DNA from 2 places in the Micromonospora sp. NPDC005087 genome. Region 2 is predicted to be linked to the other one. Evidence: riboswitches for the same ligand, from Rfam matches in the RefSeq annotation. Region 2 holds a riboswitch; the other holds the start of a gene.
What was found. A riboswitch is a leader RNA that binds a small molecule or an ion and turns the genes downstream of it on or off. The one in region 2 is predicted to bind thiamine pyrophosphate.
Positions count from the first base shown of each region.

Region 1: it holds a riboswitch for thiamine pyrophosphate, as region 2 does, so the genes downstream of both, thiE (thiamine phosphate synthase) here and ACFYPS_RS08605 (ECF transporter S component) in region 2, are expected to answer to the same signal.

Region 1 covers NZ_JBIALB010000004.1:528,660-539,388, forward strand. The annotation lists gene ACFYPS_RS13650 (ThuA domain-containing protein) at 1-4,051, opposite strand, end outside; TPP riboswitch at 4,363-4,472, shown strand; gene thiE (thiamine phosphate synthase) at 4,467-5,093, shown strand; gene thiO (glycine oxidase ThiO) at 5,087-6,301, shown strand; gene thiS (sulfur carrier protein ThiS) at 6,292-6,492, shown strand; gene ACFYPS_RS13670 (thiazole synthase) at 6,489-7,268, shown strand; gene ACFYPS_RS13675 (thiamine phosphate synthase) at 7,265-8,035, shown strand; gene thiD (bifunctional hydroxymethylpyrimidine kinase/phosphomethylpyrimidine kinase) at 8,032-8,817, shown strand; gene thiC (phosphomethylpyrimidine synthase ThiC) at 8,835-10,427, shown strand; gene ACFYPS_RS13690 (hypothetical protein) at 10,485-10,729, opposite strand, start outside.
Region 2 covers NZ_JBIALB010000003.1:80,618-91,346, forward strand. The annotation lists gene ACFYPS_RS08580 (pirin family protein) at 1-274, shown strand, start outside; gene gndA (NADP-dependent phosphogluconate dehydrogenase) at 316-1,758, opposite strand; gene ACFYPS_RS08590 (hypothetical protein) at 2,204-2,605, shown strand; gene ACFYPS_RS08595 (energy-coupling factor transporter transmembrane component T) at 2,683-3,483, opposite strand; gene ACFYPS_RS08600 (ABC transporter ATP-binding protein) at 3,495-4,910, opposite strand; gene ACFYPS_RS08605 (ECF transporter S component) at 5,024-5,614, opposite strand; TPP riboswitch at 5,691-5,795, opposite strand; gene ACFYPS_RS08610 (alpha/beta fold hydrolase) at 5,899-6,729, shown strand; gene ACFYPS_RS08615 (AAC(3) family N-acetyltransferase) at 6,760-7,560, shown strand; gene ACFYPS_RS08620 (SIS domain-containing protein) at 7,557-8,306, shown strand; gene ACFYPS_RS08625 (DUF6328 family protein) at 8,443-8,943, shown strand; gene ACFYPS_RS08630 (acyl-CoA dehydrogenase family protein) at 9,064-10,729, shown strand, end outside.

The DNA of each region.
Region 1 (10,729 bases), on a different contig from region 2:
TGACCTGGAACCAGTCGAAGCTGGCGTCCACCACCGGCGCCTCGGTGCCGCCGTTGACCGCGAAGAGGCCGATCCGCGGGTTGGTGATGCCGTCCAGCGCGGCCGATCGTCCGACCGGGGTGAAGGTCTGCCCGTCGGCCGAGACGGCCGCGGTCAGGTTCGTCCCGTCGCTGATGATCCGCAGGTGCACGGTGTCACCCGCCGGTGCGGCGGTGCTGTCGGCGGCCTCGTTGCGCGGCGTGCCGGCCGTCTCCCGGATGAACTCCACCCGCCGGCTGCCGTTGTAGAGCAGGTCCAGCTTGGCGTAGTTGTCGTCGTCGCCGTACACCAGCAGGCCGGCCTGCTGGTAGTTGGCCGTCACCGGCAGGGTGACCCGGGTGGTCGCCTGCCAGGCCCCGGTCGGAGCCGCCTGGAGCACCAGGTTGGTGGCGTCGTTGCGGGCACCGTAGAGGTCGCCCACCGCCGTGGGCAGCCGCAGCGCGCCGCCGGCAACCGAGTAGAGCTGGTTCTCCCGGACCACGCTGGTCCACCGGTTCTTGTCGAGGCTGGTGCCGTCGAAGTCGTCCGAGCGCGCCCCGAAGCAGGACGTGTTCGGCGCGTCGACCCGCACCGGCACGGTGGCGTACGACTTCGCGCCCTTGCTGTCCGTCACCGTCAGGGTGGCGGTGAAGGTGCCCGGGCTGGTGTAGGTGTGGCTGGCGTCCAACGTGGACGCGGTGCCGCCGTCACCGAAGTCCCAGGCGTACGTCAGCGGGGTGTCGCCCTCGGCGTCGGTGGCCGTGCCGTCGAAGGCGACGGTGACCGGCGCGGTGCCGGTGGCCGGGGTGGCGGTGGCGCTGACCACCGGTGGCGCGTTCTCGGTGACGCCGCGGCCGAGGAAGTCCATCCAGTTGACGTTGAACAGCGACCCCGCGCCGCCGTTCGGGTCCCGGGCGACGAAGTACAGCGTGCCGCTCGCGGCGCCGGTCACCGGCGCGGTCACGTCCGTGTACGTCTGCCACCCGCCGGTGCCCGGCACGGTGGCCGAGGCGACCACCGGTCCGTCGACGGCGCCGGCGCGGACCTCGACCCGGCCTCCGGAGACTGCCGAGGCGGCCCGGAACCGGATGTCGGTGACGTTGGTCAGGTTCGCCGGGGCGAGCGACCACCAGTCGCCGTCCTCGATGAACCCGATGTTCTGGCCGCCGCCGGCGCTGTCGCCGCCGGTCTCCCGCTGCACGCCGGCGTCGCCGCCGCCGGTGCTCCCCGGCGCCCGCCCGGTGGCGGTGAAGTACTCGGCCTGCTTGCGCTTGGGCTGCAACTGCTCGATCGCGCGGCCGGTGAGCGGGCCGGCCCCGCCAGCGCCGCCCTGGTCGGTGTAGGTGGCCTCGAAGACCGCGAAGACGTTCGCCTCGGCGCCGTGCCCGGAGGCGAGCGACGTCTGGACGGTGCCGCTGCAGCCGGTGTGCTGCTCCAGCGGGTGGGCGTGCTCGTCGTGGCCGAGCAGCACCTGGAGTCGCACCCGGTCGCAGTCGATCTGCCCGTCCTCCGGGTCGGTCACCTTGATCGTGTAGTGGACCTGGTCACCCCAGTCGAAGAAGCCGCCGTCCGGCGGGAACTCGATGGTCACCGTCGGCGCGGTGTTGCCCACGGTGACCGGCACGTTGGCCACCGCGGTACGGCCCTTCGGGTTGGTGACGGTGAGCTGGGCGGTGAAGCTGCCCGCCGTGGCGTAGGTGTGCGTCGGGTTGGCCTCGGTGGAGGTCTGCCCGTCGCCGAAGGCCCAGGCGTAGGTGAGCGCGCCGCCGTCCGGGTCGCGCGACCCAGCGCTGGAGAATTCCACCGTCAACGGCGCGGGCCCCGACGTCGGGGCGGCCGCCGCCACCGCGATCGGCGCGCGTTCACCGGCGATGTAGTCGATCCGGTAGACGCCGGAGTTGTCGTTGTTGCCGCCGAAGCCGCTGCCCCACTCGATCAGGTAGAGCGCGCCGTCCGGGCCGAACTCGAAGTCCATCGGCCGGAGCATGCCCATCCCGGTGAGCAACTGGTTGATGTCCACCAACGACCTGCCGTCGGCGGTCACCTGCATGGTGTACATCTTCGACTGGTTCCACTCGCCGAGCAGCGCCTTGCCGTCGTAGTACGCCGGCCACTTCCGGTCGGAGTCGAGGTCGGCGTCGTACCGGTAGACCGGGCCGCCCATCGGGGCGCCGCCGCCGCCGATCTCCGGGTATCGCGCGTCACCGGCGTACCCGTAGTCGACGGTCGCTGGGACGACCGGCGGGAGGTTGGTCAGGCCGGTGTTGTTGGGCGAGTTGTTCACCGGGGCTGCGCAGTCGAACTTCGCCCCGCTCGGGCCGGACGGGAACGTGTAGTCGTTGTACGCCTCGTTCGTCCCGGTGCAGTACGGCCAGCCGTAATTGCCGGGGGTGACGATGTTCCACTCGACCAGGCCGCGCGGGCCCCGGGTGGGGCTGTCCGCGTTGGCGTCCGGCCCGTAGTCCGCGACGTAGAGCGTGTTGGTCTTCGGGTCGGTGCCGATCCGGAACGGGTTGCGGAAGCCCATCGCGTAGATCTCGGGACGGGTCTTCTCGGTGCCCGGCGCGAAGAGGTTACCCGCCGGGACGGTGTACGTCCCGTCGTCCTCCGGGTGGATCCGGATCACCTTGCCGCGCAGGTCGTTGGTGTTGCCGGAGGTGCGCTGCGCGTCGTAGTCCTGGCGGCCCGGCCGCTCGTCGAGCGGCGAGTACGCGCTCGACTCGAACGGGTTGGTGTTGTCGCCGGTGGCCAGGTACAGGTTGCCGACGCTGTCGAACGCCATGCTGCCGCCGGCGTGGCAGCAGGTGTTGCGCTGGGTGTCGACCCGCAGCACCTGCTTCTCGCTGGCCGGGTCGATGGTGTCGCCGGTCACGGTGAACCGGGACAGCAGGTTGCGCGCGATGCCGTCGTTCGGGGCGTGGTAGAGGTACACCCACCTGTTGGTGGCGAAGTCCGGGTCGAGCCGGATGCCGATCAGTCCGTCCTCGTTGCCGGTGAAGACGTCCAGGTCGAGGGCGGTGAACGTGCTGCCGGTGTCCGGCTTGACGACCTGCACCCGGCCGTCCCGCTCGACGTAGAAGACCCGCCCGTCCGGGGCGATGTCCAACTCCATCGGGTTGCTGGTGTTGCTGTCCAGGGTGACCTTCTCGAAGCTCGCGGTCTTCGAGGCGCCGCAGTCGGCGTCCGCCACCCCGGCGGCGGTCCGGATCCCGCCGAGCAGGTGGGAGAGGAACTCCGGCTCGGCGTACGACTCCCGGGTGTGCCCGCCCCCGGTGTACCAGGAACGGCCGCCGTCGAAGTCCTGGCACCAGGCGATCGGGTGGTCGGCGCCCATCGCACCGGCGCCCGGGGTGTAGCTCTTCTCGTCCAGGCTGGCCAGCACGTGCACGTCCGGCCGGGGGTTGGTCTGGTAGTTGTACCACTCGTCGAAGCGGGACCAGCGGTCCGGAAGCTCGGCGGTGGACGGGTGGGCGTGGTCCTCCACCTTGACCGTGGCCTGCTGGTTCGCGGGGTGGTTGGCGAAGTACGCGCCGACGAGGTCGCCGTACCAGGCCCAGCTGTACTCGGTGTCCGAGGCGGCGTGGATGCCGACGTAACCGCCGCCGGCACGCACGTACCGCTCGAACGCGGCCTGCTGCTCGGCGTCCAGCACGTCGCCGGTGGTGGAGAGCCAGATCACCGCCCGGTATTTCGCCAGATTGGCGTCGGTGAACGCGCCACCGTCCTCGGAACTGTCCACGGTGAATCCGTTGGCCTCGCCCAGTTGTTGGATCGCGGCGAGCCCGGTGGGAATGGAGTCGTGGCGGAAGCCGGCCGTCTTGGAGAACACCAGGACGGAGAAGGGATCGGCCGCAGCCTTTGGCGCCTTCGGCGGCACCTGGCTGACCGGGGCCGCGGCCGGCGTGTTTCGCGGGGGGACCTGGGCGGCGGCCGGAGCCGCCTGGGCGGGCAGCCCGAACAGAGTTGTCGAGGCCAGGGCCAGGGAGATCAGGGTCGCGGTGATGGGTACTCGGGCACGACGAGAATGGGACACGCCGCCTCCTATGTCGCGGTGGACAGGGATCGCGGGGGCCGGCTCGCCGAAGACCGTCCCAGATGGAGCCGGTGCGAATGCCGTGCCAGGGCAACCACGCCAGCATTTTGTCGAATCGCTGAACAAATTAATTCGGTTGGATCAATGTCCGGCAAGATGCCGGCGGGTAACGGTTCTGCAACGGTGGGCGACATTCCGAACAGGACCGCATGAAGCGCCCAACGGATCTCGCCGAGCGGTGTGGTTTTCGCCCGCCGGCCGCCGGCCGACCCCGCCTTGGCAGACGGCCGGAACTGTCGTACGGTGACACGCAAGTAACCCACGGGAGTCCGGTGTACCGGGCTGAGAGGGGGGCTGACAGCCCCCGACCGTCGAACCTGATCCGGGTAATGCCGGCGCAGGGAGGAGCGTTGCCGTGCCGTCCCTCGGGCGACTGCATCTGATCACCGACACCCGACCCGGGCGGGATCCACTCACCGTGGTCCGGGCCGCCCTCACCACGGCCCGAGCCGACCTGGTGGTGCAGGTCCGGGTCGAGGACTCCGCCACCGACCGCGAGGCGTACGACCTGGCCCGGCGGGTGCTCGCGCTCTGCGCGCCGTACAGGGCGACCTGCCTGGTCAACGACCGGTTGCACGTGGCGTTGGCGGTGGGCGCCGCCGGTGGACACGTCGGTGCCGACGACCTACCGGTCGCCGCCGCCCGCCGGGTGCTCGGCCCCACCGGCGTGCTCGGGGCCACCGCCCGGGCACCGGAGACGGCGATCGAGGCCGTCGCCGCGGGAGCCAGCTACCTGGGCGTCGGGCCGTGCCACGCCACCAGCACCAAGGCCGGGCTGCCGGACCCGATCGGCCCGGCGGGGGTACGGGCGGTCAACGACGCGGTCGACGTTCCGGTGATCGCGATCGGTGGGGTGACCGCCGCCCGGGTGCCGGCGCTGCGAGCCGCCGGGGCGTACGGGGTGGCGGTGGTGGGCGCGGTATCCGCTGCCGCCGACCCGGCCCGGGCCACCGCCGAGCTGCTCGGGGCGCTGACGTGTTAACAGGGGGCCCTTCCTCTACAGAATCCGTTAACAAGGGGCCCTTCCTTGCGGACGTGGCGGTGGTGGGGGCGGGGCCGATCGGGTTGGCGATCGCCTGGCGGTGCGCCGCCCGCGGACTTCGGGTGGTGGTGCACGATCCGTCCCCCGGGTCGGGGGCCTCGGCGGTGGCCGCCGGGATGCTCTCTCCGGTGGCCGAGGCGTACTTCGGTGAGCGGCAGCTGACCGGGCTGCTGCTGGCGTCCGCCGCCCGGTGGCCGGCGTTCGCGGACGAGCTGACCGAGGCGAGCGGCGTCGAGCTGGGCTACCGGACCGAGGGCACCCTGCTGGTCGGGCTGACCGCGGACGACCTGGCCGAGGCGCGCCGGCTCTGGGCGTACCAGCAGGGGTTGGGCCTGCCGGTCACCCCGCTGCGCCCCACCGAGCTGCGCGACCGCGAGCCGGCGCTCGCGCCGCGGGTGCGCGGCGGGGCACTCGCGCCCACCGACCACCAGGTCGACCCACGGTTGCTGGTGCCGGCGCTGCGCACGGCCGCGCAGCGGGCCGGCGCGGTGCTCGCCCCGCGGGCGGTCCGTTCCCTCGCCGAGGTGGACGCCCGGGTCACCGTGGTCGCCGCCGGCTGCGGCGCCGCCGCCCTCACCGGCCTGCCCGTGCGGCCGGTGAAGGGCCAGATCCTCCGGCTACGCGCGCCCGGCGGCGCCGCGCCGGGCTTCCGGCACGTGATCCGGGGGTACGCCGACGGCGAGCAGGTCTATCTGGTGCCCCGCGCAGACGGCGAGGTGGTGCTCGGCGCGACGGTCGAGGAGCGGTCGGACACCACGGTCACCGCCGGCGCGGTGCTGCGCCTACTCCGTGCCGGCGTCGACCTGCTCCCCGAGCTGGCCGAGTACGACCTGGTCGAGACGGTCGCCGGGCTGCGTCCGGGCACCCCGGACAACGCGCCGATCCTCGGGCCGCTGTCCGACCGGCCGGACGTGCTGGCCGCCACCGGGCACCACCGGCACGGCATCGTGCTCACCCCGGTCACCGCCGACCTGATCGCCGACCTGGTCACCACCGGCGTGCCCGATCCGCTGCTCACGCCCTTTCACCCGGGCCGGTTCGCCGCCGCCGGCCCGGATCCCACCAGCGCGGCCGGTCGGCTGGCCGGGCCTGGTGCGGCCGATGTCGGCGCACCTGATCGGACGACAGAGGAGGACCGGTGGAGTTGACGGTGAACGGGACCGGGCGCAGCGTCCCCGGTGGAGCGTCGGTGGCCGATCTGGTCAGCGACATCGCGCCGCAGCAGCGCGGGGTGGCGGTCGCGGTCAACGGCGAGGTGGTGCCCCGAACCGGCTGGCCGACCACGGCGCTGCGCGACGGTGATCGCGTCGAGGTGCTCGCCGCCGCGCAGGGCGGGTGACCGGCGTGCCGTTCGAGCTGGGTGGGGCGACGTTCACCTCGCGGCTGATCCTCGGCACCGGCGGCGCCGCGAACCTGCACGTGCTGGAGCAGGCGATCCGGGCGTCCGGCACCGAGCTGGTCACTCTGGCGCTGCGCCGGGTGGACACCGCGCCGGGCAGCGCCGGTGGGCTGCTGGAGCTGCTGGACCGGTGCGGGGTACGGCTGCTGCCGAACACCGCCGGCTGCCACACCGCGACCGAGGCCGTGAAGGTGGCCCGGCTGGCCAGGGACGCGTTCGACACCGACTGGATCAAGCTGGAGGTGATCGCTGACGAGCGGACCCTGCTGCCCGACGGGGTCGAGCTGCTCCGCGCCGCCGAGGAGCTGGTCGCCGACGGATTCACCGTGCTGCCGTACACCAGCGACGACCCGGTGCTCGCCCGCCGGCTGGCCGACGTGGGCTGCGCCGCGGTGATGCCGGCCGGCGCGCCGATCGGCTCGGGGCTCGGCATCGGAAACCCGCACCACATCCGGCTGATCCGGCAGGGCGTGGACGTGCCGGTGATCCTGGACGCCGGCATCGGCACGGCGTCCGACGCGGCGCTGGCGATGGAGCTGGGCTGCGACGCGGTGCTGCTGGCCAGCGCGGTCACCCGGGCCGCGGACCCGGTCGCGATGGCGACCGCGATGCGGTACGCGGTCGAGGCGGGTCGGCTGGCCGCTGGCGCCGGCCGGATCGCCCGCCGCTTCCACGCCCTCCCGTCCACCCCCGACGAGGGAAGACCCGACCTGTGACCCCCGAGCGCGTCCCGCCCGGGTGCCCGGCAACCCTGCCGTCGGGCGTTGTCGTGCTGACGGATCGGCGGGTGGCGCGGGGGGCGCTCGATCAGGTGGTGGCGGGGGCCGTTGCCGGGGGAGTGCGCTGGGTGGTGCTGCGGGAGAAGGACCTCCCCCGCGCCGAGCGCGCCGCCCTCGCCGCCGACCTGCGCGCGATCCTCGCCGATGCCGGCGGAACCCTGATCGTGGCTGGCCCCGACCCGCTCGGCGGCGACGCCGTCCACCTGCCCGCCGCCGGCCCGTACCCGCCCCCGACCCACCGGCTGGTCGGCCGCTCCTGCCACAACCAGTCCGAGCTGCACCGGATCACCACCGAGAACTACGCCACCGTCTCCCCGGTCTACCCCACACAAACCAAACCCGGCTACGGCCCACCCCTGCACCCCGAGGGCCTGCGAAAGCTGATCCAGGCCAGCCCAACACCGGTGCTGGCGCTGGGCGGCGTGGAAACCCCAGATCAGGTGATCGCCTGTATCGAGGGGGGAGCAGCAGGAGTCGCGGTACTAGGCGCAGTCATGCGAGCCGAAGACCCAACCGAAGCAGCCACCACCCTGACCAGGGCCTTCACGAAGGCGGTCACCCCGATGACGCAAACCCGGCGCGGAGGCGCCCAGGTCCCCACGACGGGGCTGCGGCCGACCGTGCCCACGCAGGGATCAAGCCTGACCGCCCGGAGTGGGCACGGTCGGCCGCAGCCCCAAACCGCAACCAAGGAGGAGCCGTGACACCGACCACAATCCTCACCATCGCCGGCTCCGACTCCGGAGGCGGCGCCGGCATCCAGGCCGATCTCAAGGTCTTCGCGGCGCTCGGCGCGTACGGCACCAGCGTCCTCACGGCGGTCACCGCGCAGAACACCCGGGGCGTCGACGCCGTCCTGCCGCTGCCCCCGCGCACGGTCACCGAGCAGCTGGACAGCGTGCTCGCCGACTTCACGGTCTGCGCGGTCAAGACCGGGATGCTCGGCAATCCCGCCGTCGCCGACGCCGTGGCCGAGGCCGCCCGGGACGGCCGGCTGCCCCAGCTCGTCGTCGACCCGGTGCTGGTGGCCACCAGCGGCCACCGGCTCGGCGTGGTGAGCGCGGTCGAACGGCTCCTGCCGTACGCCAGGGTGGCGACGCCGAACTGCGCGGAGGCCGCCGCCATCACCGGACGCCCGGTGGACGACGTGGCCGGGATGGTCGCGGCCGCCGAGGCCCTCGCGGCCGGCGGCCCGAAGTACGTGGTGGTCACCGGCGGTGACCTGGACGCGGGCGAGGCGGTCGACGTGCTGCACGGCGGCGGCCACACCACCCTGCTGCGCGCACCCCGGGTGGACACCCGGCACACCCACGGCACCGGGTGCTCGTTCTCGGCGGCGATCGCCGTGCGGCTCGCGCTGGGCGATCCGGTGCCGGCGGCGGTGGGGGTCGCCAAGGAGTACGTGCTCCGCGCACTGACTGGAGCGCGGGGTTGGGAGCTGGGTGCGGGCCGTGGGCCGCTGGATCACTTCGGCTGGTCCGCTTGATCACCAGGGAGGCTGTCATGCAGGCACGAGGCAAGGTGTACGTCGAGGGGTCACGGCCCGATGTCCGGGTGCCGTTCGCGGAGGTGGCGCTGACCGGTGACCATCCGCCGGTGCGGCTCTACGACACGTCCGGTCCCGGCTCGGACCCGGAGGTGGGGCTGCCGCCGCTGCGCGGGCCGTGGATCGCCGAACGGGGTGACGTCGCCCCGGCGCGGGGCGCGGGTACGCCATTGGCCGGGGCGGACGGGCGCCGACCGACCCAGCTCGCCTACGCGCGGGCCGGCGTGGTGACGCCCGAGATGGAGTTCGTGGCGATCCGAGAGAACGTCGACCCGGAGCTCGTCCGCGCCGAGATCGCCGCCGGCCGGGCGGTGCTGCCGCTCAACGTCAACCACCCGGAGTGCGAGCCGGCGATCATCGGCAAGGCGTTCCTGGTCAAGGTGAACGCCAACATCGGCACCTCGGCGGTCAGCTCGTCCGTCGCCGAAGAGGTGGAGAAGCTGACCTGGGCCACCCGCTGGGGTGCGGACACGGTGATGGACCTGTCCACCGGCAAGCGGATCCACGAGACCCGCGAGGCGATCGTGCGGAACTCGCCGGTGCCGATCGGGACGGTGCCGATCTACCAGGCCTTGGAGAAGGTCGGCGGCGACCCGGTGAAGCTGAGCTGGGAGGTGTTCCGGGACACCGTGGTCGAGCAGGCCGAGCAGGGCGTGGACTACATGACGGTGCACGCCGGGGTGCTGCTGCCGTACGTGCCGCTCGCGGTGAACCGGGTGACCGGGATCGTCTCCCGGGGCGGCTCGATCATGGCGGCCTGGTGCCTGGCGCACCACGAGGAGAACTTCCTCTACACCAACTTCGCCGAGCTGTGCGAGCTGCTGGCCCGCTACGACGTGACCTTCTCCCTCGGCGACGGGCTGCGGCCCGGCTCCATCGCCGACGCCAACGACGAGGCGCAGTTCGCCGAGCTGCGCACCCTCGGCGAGTTGACCAAGGTCGCCTGGGAGCACGACGTGCAGGTGATGATCGAAGGGCCCGGGCACGTGCCCATGCACAAGATCAAGGAGAACGTGGACCTCCAGCAGGAGTGGTGCCACGAGGCGCCGTTCTACACGCTCGGCCCGCTGACCACCGACATCGCGCCGGCGTACGACCACATCACCTCGGCGATCGGCGCCGCGATGATCGGCATGTTCGGCACCGCGATGCTCTGCTACGTCACCCCGAAGGAGCACCTGGGCCTACCGGACCGCGATGACGTCAAGGCGGGCGTGATCGCGTACAAGATCGCGGCGCACGCCGCGGACCTTGCCAAGGGCCATCCCGGCGCGCAGGCGTGGGACGACGCGCTGTCCAAGGCGCGGTTCGAGTTCCGCTGGGAGGACCAGTTCAACCTGTCGTTGGACCCGGAGACGGCGCGCTCGTACCACGACGCCACGCTGCCCGCCGAGCCGGCGAAGACGGCGCACTTCTGCTCGATGTGCGGCCCGAAGTTCTGCTCCATGAAGATCACGCAGGAGCTCAAGGAGTACGCGGCCCGCGGCATGAAGGACAAGTCGGCGGAGTTCGTCTCCGGCGGTGGAAAGGTCTACCTGCCGCTGGCCTGATCCGCCTACCCCGCGCCGGCCGCCCGTGCACAGGCGAGCCCGCGCGGGGCTGCGGGGTCAGTCGCGGTGGTGTCGTCCGGTGGAGCGCAGCGAGCGGCGGCCGTTCTCCTGCTCCGGCTCGTTGTCCGCCACCGGCTCGCTCAGGCCGCTGACCCAGTCGACGAACTCCTCGTCCTGTGCCGGCAGCGGCTCGGTCGCCTCCGGTGCGGCCGGGCTCTCCTCGTCGGCGCGGGACCGGTTGCGGCGGAACAGGCCGCCGAGCCGTCCCCGGCGGGAGGGCTGCTCCGCGTCGTTGCCGGCGC
Region 2 (10,729 bases):
CGGAATGGAACGCTACGACGGGGCATCCGCGATCCGGATCCGCAACCGGTACGCCACCCTGCACGCCGCCCGACTCGCCCCCGGCGACGAGGTCACCCTCCCGGACGCGCCCTTCGTGCACCTGTACGTGCCCAACGGCACGGTGAACCTGGAGGGCAGCGGCCCGCTCGACACCGGTGACGCGGCCCGGCTCACGATGACCGGCGGCCGTCGGGTCACCGCCGACGAGCCGGCCGAGATCCTCGTCTGGGAGATGCACGCCACCATCGCCTGACCCCGCACTCGACGTCGGGAGAGGGGCCAGGCGGCGGGCCGTCAGGCCGGGGACTCGGTGCGGTCTCCCGCCCAGGTGGTGTGGAACGAGCCCTCGCGGTCGACGCGCTGGTAGGTGTGCGCGCCGAAGTTGTCCCGCAGACCCTGGATCAGCGCGGCCGGCAGGCGCTCGGCGCGCAGCGCGTCGAAGTACGCCAGCGACGACGAGAACGCCGGCGTCGGCACCCCGGCCCGGACCGCGTCGGCCACCACCCGCCGCCAGCTCGGCACGCCGGCCGCGACCGCGTCGGCGAAGTACGGCGCCACCAGCAGCGTGGGCAGGTCGGGCTGCTTGTCGTACGCCTCACGGATCCGGTTCAGGAAGCGGGCGCGGATGATGCAGCCGCCCCGCCAGATGGTCGCCGTGCCTCCGAGGTCGATGTCCCAGTCGTACTCCTGGCTCCCGGCGCGGATGTGGTCGAAGCCCTGCGCGTACGCGACGATCTTCGAGGCGAGCAGCGCGCGCCGGACGTCCTCGATGAACGCCTCCCGGTCGGCCACCTGCCACCTCTCGCCGGCGTCCGGGAACGCCCGATGGGCCGCATCGCGCTGGTCGACGTGCCCGGAGAGCGAGCGGGCGAAGGTCGCCTCGGCGATCCCGGTGATCGGCACGCCCAGGTCCAGCGCGCTCTGCACCGTCCACCGCCCGGTGCCCTTCTGCTCGGCCCGGTCCTGCACCACGTCCACGAAGGGCTGGCCGGTGGCGGCGTCGCGGTGCGCCAGCACGTCGGCGGTGATCTCGATGAGGAAGGACTCCAGCTCGCCGCTGTTCCAGTCACGGAAGATCTCCGCGATCTCCGCCGGCTCCGCGCCCAGGCCAGCCCGGAGCAGGTCGTACGCCTCGGCGATGAGCTGCATGTCGGCGTACTCGATGCCGTTGTGCACCATCTTGACGAAGTGCCCGGCGCCATCCGGCCCGACGTGCATGCAGCACGGCACCCCGTCCACGTGGGCGGAGATCTTCTCGAACATCGGGCCGAGCTTGGCGTACGACTCGACCGAACCGCCCGGCATGATGCTCGGCCCGAGCAGCGCGCCCTCCTCGCCGCCGGAGACGCCGGTGCCCACGAAGTGCAGCCCGGACCCGCGCAACGCCTCCTCGCGGCGGCGGGTGTCGGCGAAGTGGGCGTTGCCGCAGTCGACGACGATGTCGCCCTCCTCCAGCAGGGGCACCAGCTCGTCGATCACCGCGTCGGTGGGGGCGCCCGCCTTGACCATCACGATCACCGCGCGGGGCCGTTCCAGCGACGCCACGAAGTCGGCCATCGACTCGCCGGCCGCGAACGTGCCCTCGTCGCCGTGCTCGGCGACCAGGCTGCGGGTGCGCTCCGGCGAACGGTTGTGCACCGCCACGGTGAAGCCGTTGCGGGCCAGGTTGCGGGCCAGGTTGCGGCCCATCACCGCCAGCCCCGTCACGCCGATCTGCGCCGTCGCCTGCTCAGCCATCCGTGCCGCCACCTCTCACCGTCGTACTGCCGTGCTGCGACCGTATCGCGGTGCGCGGCGGAGCGGGCCGCCTCGTCGACAGCCAGTCACCGGCCGGTGGCGCTCGGCCCCGGACCAGCCGATTCTCCACGCGGTCACCGTCGTGTTGAGCGCGTCGGCCAGCAGGCCGCCGATGCTGTCGGGGAAAACGGATGCGCCGGTGCCCGCCCACGGGATAGCGTGCGGGCATGCGTAACTGACGCCCCATTTCCGAGCCGGCCCGCCGCCCCGCGCCGCGGTCCGAGCGCTCCCGGGCGTCCCGCATCCCCACCCGCCGTGCGGCGGTGCTGGCCCTGCCCGACCCCGGTGAGCAGTCCCTTCCCTCTCGACCGTCGCGGTGCGACGGTCACCAGCCGAGCCGACCGACCGCGGAACGCGGGAACGGGTCGGCACGAAGGAGGCCCGGATGCCTGCCAGGCGCAACCCGAAGAAGAAGTCGTCCCGTACTCCCGCACTGACGCGGCCCGGCACCGAGCCGGCGGCCGGCCGCGGCCCGCTTCCGGCCGTGTCGACCCGGTCCGACCTGCCGGCCCTGCCGGTCAAGTCGGCCCTGCCGGCGATACCGGTCGAGCCGGCCCGGCCGGTCGGGGTGCCACCGGCCGTCGAGGTGCCGGCGGCGATCGACGTGCCCGTGGTGGTCGACGTGCCGGCGGCGCTGGACGTTCCCCCGGTGGTCGACGCGTCGTCGGTGGCCGGGCGGTCGGCGGCGCCCAAGGCCGGCCCGCCGCTGCCCGGGGCGGCCCGCTCCGCCGGTGGCAAGAGCCAGCGAGCCGGTCAACCTCGCCGCTACGCCTTCCGCCGCAGCTGACCGGCCCCGCCCCGCGAGAATCGCGGTTGCCGCCTCCGCCGCAGCGGGGGCGGCAACCGCAGGATCGTGGGGGAGCCTCAGCCCAGCAGGGGGCGGAAGGTGCCGAGCAGCACGCTCACCGTCAGGGCCGCGCCGGCCAGCGCGACCGCTCCGGCGATGAGCAGTCCGTCGGCGAGGCCGAAGGGCTGACGGCGGGCCACGGTGCGGGGGGTGCCGGCGTCGAAACCGCGGGCGTCCATCGCCACGGCCAGTCGGGTGCCCCGACGGATCGCCCCGACCAGCAGCGCGAACCCGGTCGAGGCGAACAGCCGCAGCTTCGCCGCCGGGTTACGTCCGGCGTCGACGCCCCGCGCCCGCCGGGCCATGCTGATCATCTGCCACTCCTGACCGAGCAGCGGCACCAGCCGGAACGCTGCCAGTGCCCCGATGGCGAACCGGGCCGGCGCCTTCGCGTTCTGGATCAGCGCGTCCGCCAGGTCGGTGGGGTCGGTGGTGGCGAAGACGATGACGCCGGGCAGTGCGACCGCGAGCACCCGCAGGATCAGGCCGAGCGCGGTGAGCAGCACTCCGGTGGTCACCAGCACCGGCCCCGCGTCCAGCAGGACCCGACCGGACCGGTCGGAGGCGAAGAGCACCAGGGTGACCAGGATGCCGACGGCGCTGACCAGCAGCGGCCAGGCCCGCCGGGCCAGCACCCCGTAACGGATGCCGAACAGCGGCAGCACGGCGAGTTCGACGGCGATGGCGATCGCCGGGGCCACCGGGTCCAGGGTGGCCAGCAGGGTGAACGAGAAGACCAGCGCGGCGGCGACCTTCGCCACCGGGTTACGGCGGGCCAGCGGCGCACCGGGCGCGGCGACCGGCTCGATGCTGATCATCGAGCGGCCGGTCACGATCGCTCCAGGGTGACGGTGCGGTCGGCGAGCGCGGCGACGAAGTCCGGGTCGTGGGTCACGGTGACCACGCCGTGCCCGGCGTCGCGGAGATCGGCGAAGAGATCGACCAGCTCCCGCCAGGTCCGCCGGTCCTGACCGAAGGTGGGTTCGTCGCAGATCAGCAGGCGGGGCGCGGTGGCCAGGGCGGTCGCCACGCTCAGCCGCCGGGCCTCCCCACCGGAGAGGGTGTACGGGTTGGCCGCGGCGAGCCGGGTCAGCCGCAGCCGGTCCAGCAGCCCCGCCACGGTCTCCTTGACGGCCGCCTCGGGCTGGCCGGTCCGGCGCGGGCCGAGCGCCAGCTCGTCGAAGACGGTGCTGGTGACGAACTGGTGCTCAGGGTCCTGGAACACCGACCCGATCCGTCGCGCCAGCGCGGGCGCCCGCCACCGGTGCGGGGCGGTGCGGTGGTCCGGCCCGGCCAGTTCGGCGGACGCGGTGACTCGGCCGGCACCCGGCCGGAGCAGCCCACCGAGCAGCAGCGCGAGAGTCGACTTGCCGGCCCCGTTCGGCCCGCGCACAGCGAGCGCCTCGCCGGCGCGTACCGCCAGGTCGGTGGGGGCCAGCCGGGGTGGCAGGCCGAGCCGGTCGGCGGTGAGCAGCAGCTCGCCGGGGGCGGCGGTCGCCCGCCGGATGGCCACGGGATGACCCGGCACCCAGACGCCCTCGGCGGCGAGGGCGGCGCCGTGCGCGGCGAAGACCGCCGCGGGCGGGCCGTCCGCGCGGACCCCGCCGCCGGGCTCCAGGACGACCACCCGGTCGACCAGCGGAAGCGCCTCGGCGACCCGGTGCTCGACCAGGACCAGCGTGGTGTCGGCGTCCAGCGCGCCGGCCACCGCCCGCCGGACGAGGTCTGCCCCGGCCGGGTCGAGGTTGGCGGTCGGTTCGTCGAGCAGCAGCAGGCCGGGGCGCAGGGCCAGCGCACCGGCGAGGGCGAGGCGTTGCTGCTCGCCGCCGGAGAGCGCGGCGGTGGGCCGGTCCCGGTCGTACGGGAAGCCGACCCGGCGCAGCGCCTCGTCCACCCGGGGCCAGATCGCGTCCGTCGGCACCCCCCGGTTCTCCAGCCCGAAGGCGACGTCGTCGCCGCTACGGGCCATCACCAGCTGGGTCTCCGGGTCCTGGAAGACGATGCCGACCCGTTCCCGACCCTTGCGCGGGTCGAGCCTATCGATCTCGACGGTGCCCTCCTGCTCGCCGGAGTCCTCCGGCAGCAGCCCGGCCAGCGCGCTGAGCAGCGTGCTCTTGCCGGCCCCCGACGGGCCGAGCAACAACACCCGCTCCCCAGCCTCGACCCGCAGGTCCACACCGCGTACGGCCCACGCGAGCCGCCCGGCGTGCCGCCACCCGAACCCCCGTAGCTGGACCCCGCTCACCACACCCCCCTTCCCCCGCCCGGGCCGCTCTCACGTCGTTGATCAAGAGGTTTACGTCAGTTCGCCGCCCCTTGTTGACGCAAACCTCTTGATCAACGGGGAAGACGTGGGGGTCAGATGGCGGCGCGGTCGCGGGCGACCGGGAAGCGGTCCAGGACGCCGGTGTCTGCCATCGCGCGGGTGAGGACCCAACCGCCGACGCCGGCGATCACGGTGGCGCTGACGATGGTGAGCAGCGCGTACGGGATGCGGTAGTCGACCAGCTCGTACTCGGCGTTCCAGACGAAGAAGTCGAACAGCGCGGCGCTGAGCCCGGTCAGCGCGCCGGCCAGCGCCGCGGTCGGCAGCCGGAACGAGCGGTACCGGAAGGCCGCGAAGGCCAACTCGGCGCCGAGGCCCTGCACGATGCCCTGCGGGATCACCGTGCCGGCCCACTGGCTGCCCAGCAGCGCGGAGAGGACCGCGGCGACCGTCTCGCAGTAGAGCGCGGCGCCGGGCTTGCGGATGACCAGGCCGCCCACCACGGCCGGCATCAGCCAGACGCCGTAGATCAGCGTCTGTGCCGGCGGGAAGAAGGCGAACGCCCCCTCGGTGGCGCTCCAGACCAGGCCCCAGGCCCAGAAGATGACGCCGAAGGCGACCGCGATCACCGAGGCGACCACGATGTCGATGGTGCGCCAGCGGTTGGTGTCGCTGTGGTTCATGTGAATGCTCCCAGTTCTGACTGCGAACCAGGAGAAGACGCACGCCGCGCGCCCGGTGGCACCGGACGGCGGCGCGGCTGGAGGTCGACCGAACTCCCTGCGCTGGCATTACCCAGATCAGGTTCGAGGGTCTGCGGGCGTGCCCGCACTCTCAGCGCTGTGCGCTCCCCTGTCGGATGTGAAGTTGTCTCGCTGACGCTAGCACCGACCAGGGGTACCGGCCCAGCAGGGCGTCCCGCCGCAGGGTCCGGTTCAGGAGACTTCGGCTGGGTAGGCTGACGATCATGCGGGTTGACGCACGGGGTCTCAGGTTCGACGTACGCGCCGGTGGTCCGCCGGACGGCGCGCCCGTCCTGCTTTTGCACGGCTTCCCCCAGCACTCCGGCGAGTGGGACGAGGCCGCGACGGCGCTGCACACAGCCGGGCTGCGCACGTACGCGCTGGACCAGCGGGGCTACTCGCCGGGCGCCCGGCCGGCGGCGGTCCCGGACTACCGGATCCCCGAACTGGTCGCCGACGCGGTGGCGGTGCTGGACGCGCTCGGGCTGGACGCCGTCCACCTGGTCGGCCACGACTGGGGTGCGATCGTGGCCTGGGCGCTGGCCGCCCGGCACCCCGAGCGGGTCCGTACGTTGACCGCGGTGTCCGTGCCACATCCGGCAGCCATGGCGCACGCGCTCGCCACCGACGGCCAGCAGAAGGCGCGCTCGTCGTACATCGCGTTGTTCCGTAAGCCGGGCAAGGCGGAGAAGGTGCTGCTGGCGTGGAACGCCACCGCACTGCGCAAGTTGCTCACCGGGGTGGGCGACGCGTCCCGGGTGGACCACTACGCCGACCCGATGCGCGAGCCGGGCGCGCTCACCGCGGCGCTGAACTGGTACCGGGCGATGTCCCGCGCCGACCTGGCCGGCGTCGGCCCGGTCGCGGTGCCCACCACGTACGTGTGGAGCGACCGGGACATCGCCATCGGCCGGACCGCCGCCGAGGCGTGCGCCGCCAACGTCACCGGGGACTACCGCTTCGTCGAGCTGCCCGGCGTGAGCCACTGGATCCCGGACGCCGCGCCGGGCCCGCTGGCCGAGGCGATCCTGGCCCGAACCAGCGGAACGGCCTGAGCCATGGCGGTCGGGAGGCACACCGTGACGATGGACGCCGGCGGGCCGGGGACCCGGCGCTCGATCGCCGCGCAACTGCGCATGCTGGGCGTACGCCCCGGCGGGACGCTGCTGGTGCACGCCGGGCTGCGTCAGCTGGGTTTCGTCTGCGGTGGTCCGCAGGCGCTGGTGCTCGCCCTGCGCGACGCGCTCGGCCCGGACGGCACGATCGTGGTGCCCACCCACACCCCGGACAACAGCGACCCCGCGCAGTGGCGCGACCCGCCGGTGCCGGTGGACTGGTGGCCGCTGATCCGCGCCGAGATGCCCGGATTCGATCCGGCGGTCACCCCGAGCCGATTCATGGGCGTGTTCGCCGAGACGGTCCGCGGCTGGCCCGGAGCGCTGCGCAGCTCCCATCCCCACGTGTCGTTCGCCGCCCTCGGCCCGGCCGCCGAACAGGTGGTCGCCGGGCACACCCGGGCCGACATGCTCGGTGAGGGCTCCCCACTGGCCCGGCTCTACGACCTCGACGCCCACGTGCTGCTGCTCGGTGTGGACCACGCGGTGAACACCTCGCTGCACCTGGCCGAGTACCGCCGTCCGGCCCCACCCCACGAGCAGTTGGGCGCGGCGGTACGCACCGCCGACGGTGGCCGCGAATGGGTGTGGTGGCAGGACGTACGGCTCGACGAGACCGACTTCGACGCGTTGGGCCGGGACCTGGAGGCGACCGGGGCGGTCCGTACCGGACGGGTCGGCACCGGGACCGGGAGGTTGATGCGCCAGCGGGCGGCGGTCGACTTCGCAGTGCAATGGCTCGCCAGCAACCGGACGACGGAGGACGCATGACGGTGAGTGCCGAGGACTACCTGGCCGTGGTGACCGAGACGATCGGCCGGGTGGCCGCGAGTCAGCGGGCGGCGGTGGGGCGGGCCGCCGACCTGATCGCCGACGCGGTGCGCGCTGACGGGGTGGTGCACGCCTTCGGCACCGGGCACTCCGAGGCGTTGGCGATGGAGATCGCCGGCCGGGCGGGCGGTCTGGTGCCGACCAACCGGATCGCGCTGCGCGACCTGGTGCTGCTCGGCGGCGAACCGGCCGACCGGCTCGGCCCGTTGCTGGAGCGGGACCCGGCGGTGGCGCACCGGCTCTACGAGCTGGCCCCGGTGCGACCCACCGACGTCTTCGTGCTCGCGTCGAACTCCGGGGTCAACGGCGCGATGGTGGAGTTCGCCACGCTGGTCAAGCAGCATGGCCACGGACTGGTGGCGATCACCTCCGCACAGCACTCCGGCCGGATGACCTCCCGCCACCCGTCCGGGCGCAAGCTGGCGGACCTCGCCGACGTGGTGCTCGACAACGGCGCGCCGTACGGCGACGCGACGCTGCCGCTGCCCGGCGGTGGCGCGGTGGGCGCGGTCTCCTCGATCACGGCGGCGCTGCTGGCCCAGCAGGTCACCGTGGAGGTGGTGGCCAGGTTGCTGGCGGCGGGGGAGCGGCCCCCGGTCTACCTGTCGGCGAACATCCCGGACGGCGACGCCCACAACACGGCGCTGGAGGCGCGGTACGCGGGCCGCATCCGGCGCGGCTCCTGAGGCTCGTCCGGGAGGGGCCGGTGCCCCGGCGGCGGTCGGGGTGTCGTGAACCTGTTTCGCGCTCGACCGGGTGGGGCACTTGCCTTGCTGGCGGCGGCCCGTACCGCCGGCAGTACCGTCGCACCGGAGGTAGCGCGTGTCCAAGGAGACCGAGAAGCAGCGTTGGCAGCGCAATTTCGCCGACCTGTTGCAGGAGTTGCGGGTCGCCCAGACCGGCGTGCAGATCCTCTTCGCCTTCCTGCTCACCCTGCCGTTCAGCAACGGGTTCGGTCGCACGACCGAGTTCCAGCGGGACGTCTACATCGTCGCGCTGCTCGCCGCGGCCGCCGCCACGGCGCTGATCATCTCGCCGGTGGCGTTCCACCGGGCGCTGTTCCGGCAGGGGCGTAAGCCGGAGCTGGTCCGGTTCGCGCACCGGATGGCCAGCGGCGGCCTCGCCTTCATGCTGATCTCCATGGTCAGCGCGGTGCTGCTGATCACCGACTTCGTGCTGGACCGGCCGATCGCGTTCGTGCTCAGCGCGCTGACCGCGCTCTGGTTCCTCACGTTCTGGGTGGCCCTGCCGTTCTCCCGGCGCAGCTGGGGGGACGACGACATCGACGACGACGATGACGACCCGCGCACCCTCGCCAGCTGAGGCCGGGGCCAGGTATCGAACTCGATCTTCACGGACCGCTACCCCTGAGTAACACCCGGGGGTAGCGTGACGGTAGTCGCGCACGTCGACGCAGCCGCACCGAGGTTCGAGGGGGCAGCCGTGACCACGACGCAGAACGGCCGACCGGCAGCGGACGGCCCCGATCCCGGCACCGCTCCGAACACCGCCGGCGCCGCAGCGCCGTTGCCGAAGGAGGCGGGGCAGGTCTCCGAGAAGGAGGCCCGGCAGGTCGCCGAGGCGGCTCGCGAGTCCGCGTGGGACCGGCCCAGCTTCGGTAAGGAGCTGTTCCTCGGCCGGTTCCGGCTCGACCTGATCGACCCGTGGCCGCGGTCCGACCCGGACGACGTGGCCCGCGCCGACGAGTTCCTCGGCCGGTTCCGCGCCTTCCTTGCCTCTGAAGTGGACGGCGCGGCCATCGAGCGCGACGCGTCCATTCCGGACGCGGTGTTCCACGGGCTGGCCGACCTCGGCGCGTTCGGCATGAAGATCGACCGCGGGTACGGCGGTCTCGGGCTGAGCAACCTGCACTACTGCCGAGCGCTGATGCTGGCCGGCTCGGTCGGCCCGGCGATCGGCGCGCTGCTCTCGGCGCACCAGTCGATCGGGGTGCCGCAGCCGCTGAAGATGTTCGGCACCGCCGAGCAGAAGCAGCGCTTCCTGCCCCGGCTCGCCGCCGGCGAGGTGTCCGCGTTCCTGCTCACCGAACCGGACGTCGGCTCCGACCCGGCCCGCCTGGCCACCACCGCCGAGCCGACCGAGGACGGCACCGGCTACCGGCTCAACGGCGTGAAGCTCTGGGCCACCAACGGCATCGTCGCCACCCTGCTGGTGGTGATGGCCCGGGTGCCGGCCACCGAGGGGCGGCGCGGCGGGATCACCGCGTTCGTGGTGGACGGCGACAGCGCGGGCATCACCGTGGAGCGGCGCAACGAGTTCATCGGCCTGCGCGGCCTGGAAAACAGCCTCACCCGGTTCCACGACGTGTTCGTGCCCGCCGAGAACGTGATCGGCGGCGAGGGCAAGGGGTTGAAGATCGCCCTGACCACGCTGAACACCGGCCGGCTGTCACTGCCGGCGATGTGCGTGGGCGCAGGCAAGTGGGCGCTGAACGTGGCCCGGGAGTGGTCCGCCGACCGGGTCCAGTGGGGCCGACCGGTCGGCGAGCACGAGGCGGTCGCCCAGAAGCTCGCCTTCATCGCCGCCACCACGTACGCCATGGAGACCATGCTCGACCTCTGCTGCCTGCTCGCCGACGACGACCGCAACGACATCCGGATCGAGGCCGCGCTCGTCAAGCTGTACGCCAGCGAGATGGCCTGGAAGATCGCCGACGAGCTGATCCAGATCCGGGGCGGCCGGGGGTACGAGACGGCCGACTCGCTGGCCGCCCGCGGCGAACGACCGGCCGCGGTCGAGCAGATGCTGCGCGACCTGCGGATCAACCGGATCTTCGAGGGCTCCACTGAGATCATGCATCTGCTGATCGCCCGGGAGGCGGTCGACGCACACCTGTCGGTGGCCGGCGACATCATCGACCCGGACGCGGGGTGGGGCCGCAAGGCCCGTGCCGGGGCCCGGGCCGGGGCCTTCTACGCGAGGTGGCTGCCCACCCTGGCCGTCGGCCGCGGGCAGAGCCCGTCGGCGTACGCCGAGTTCGGGCCGCTGGCCGCGCACCTGCGTCAGGTGGAGCGCTCGTCGCGCAAGCTGGCCCGGTCGACGTTCTACGCGATGTCCCGCTGGCAGGGAAAGATGGAGCGCAAGCAGG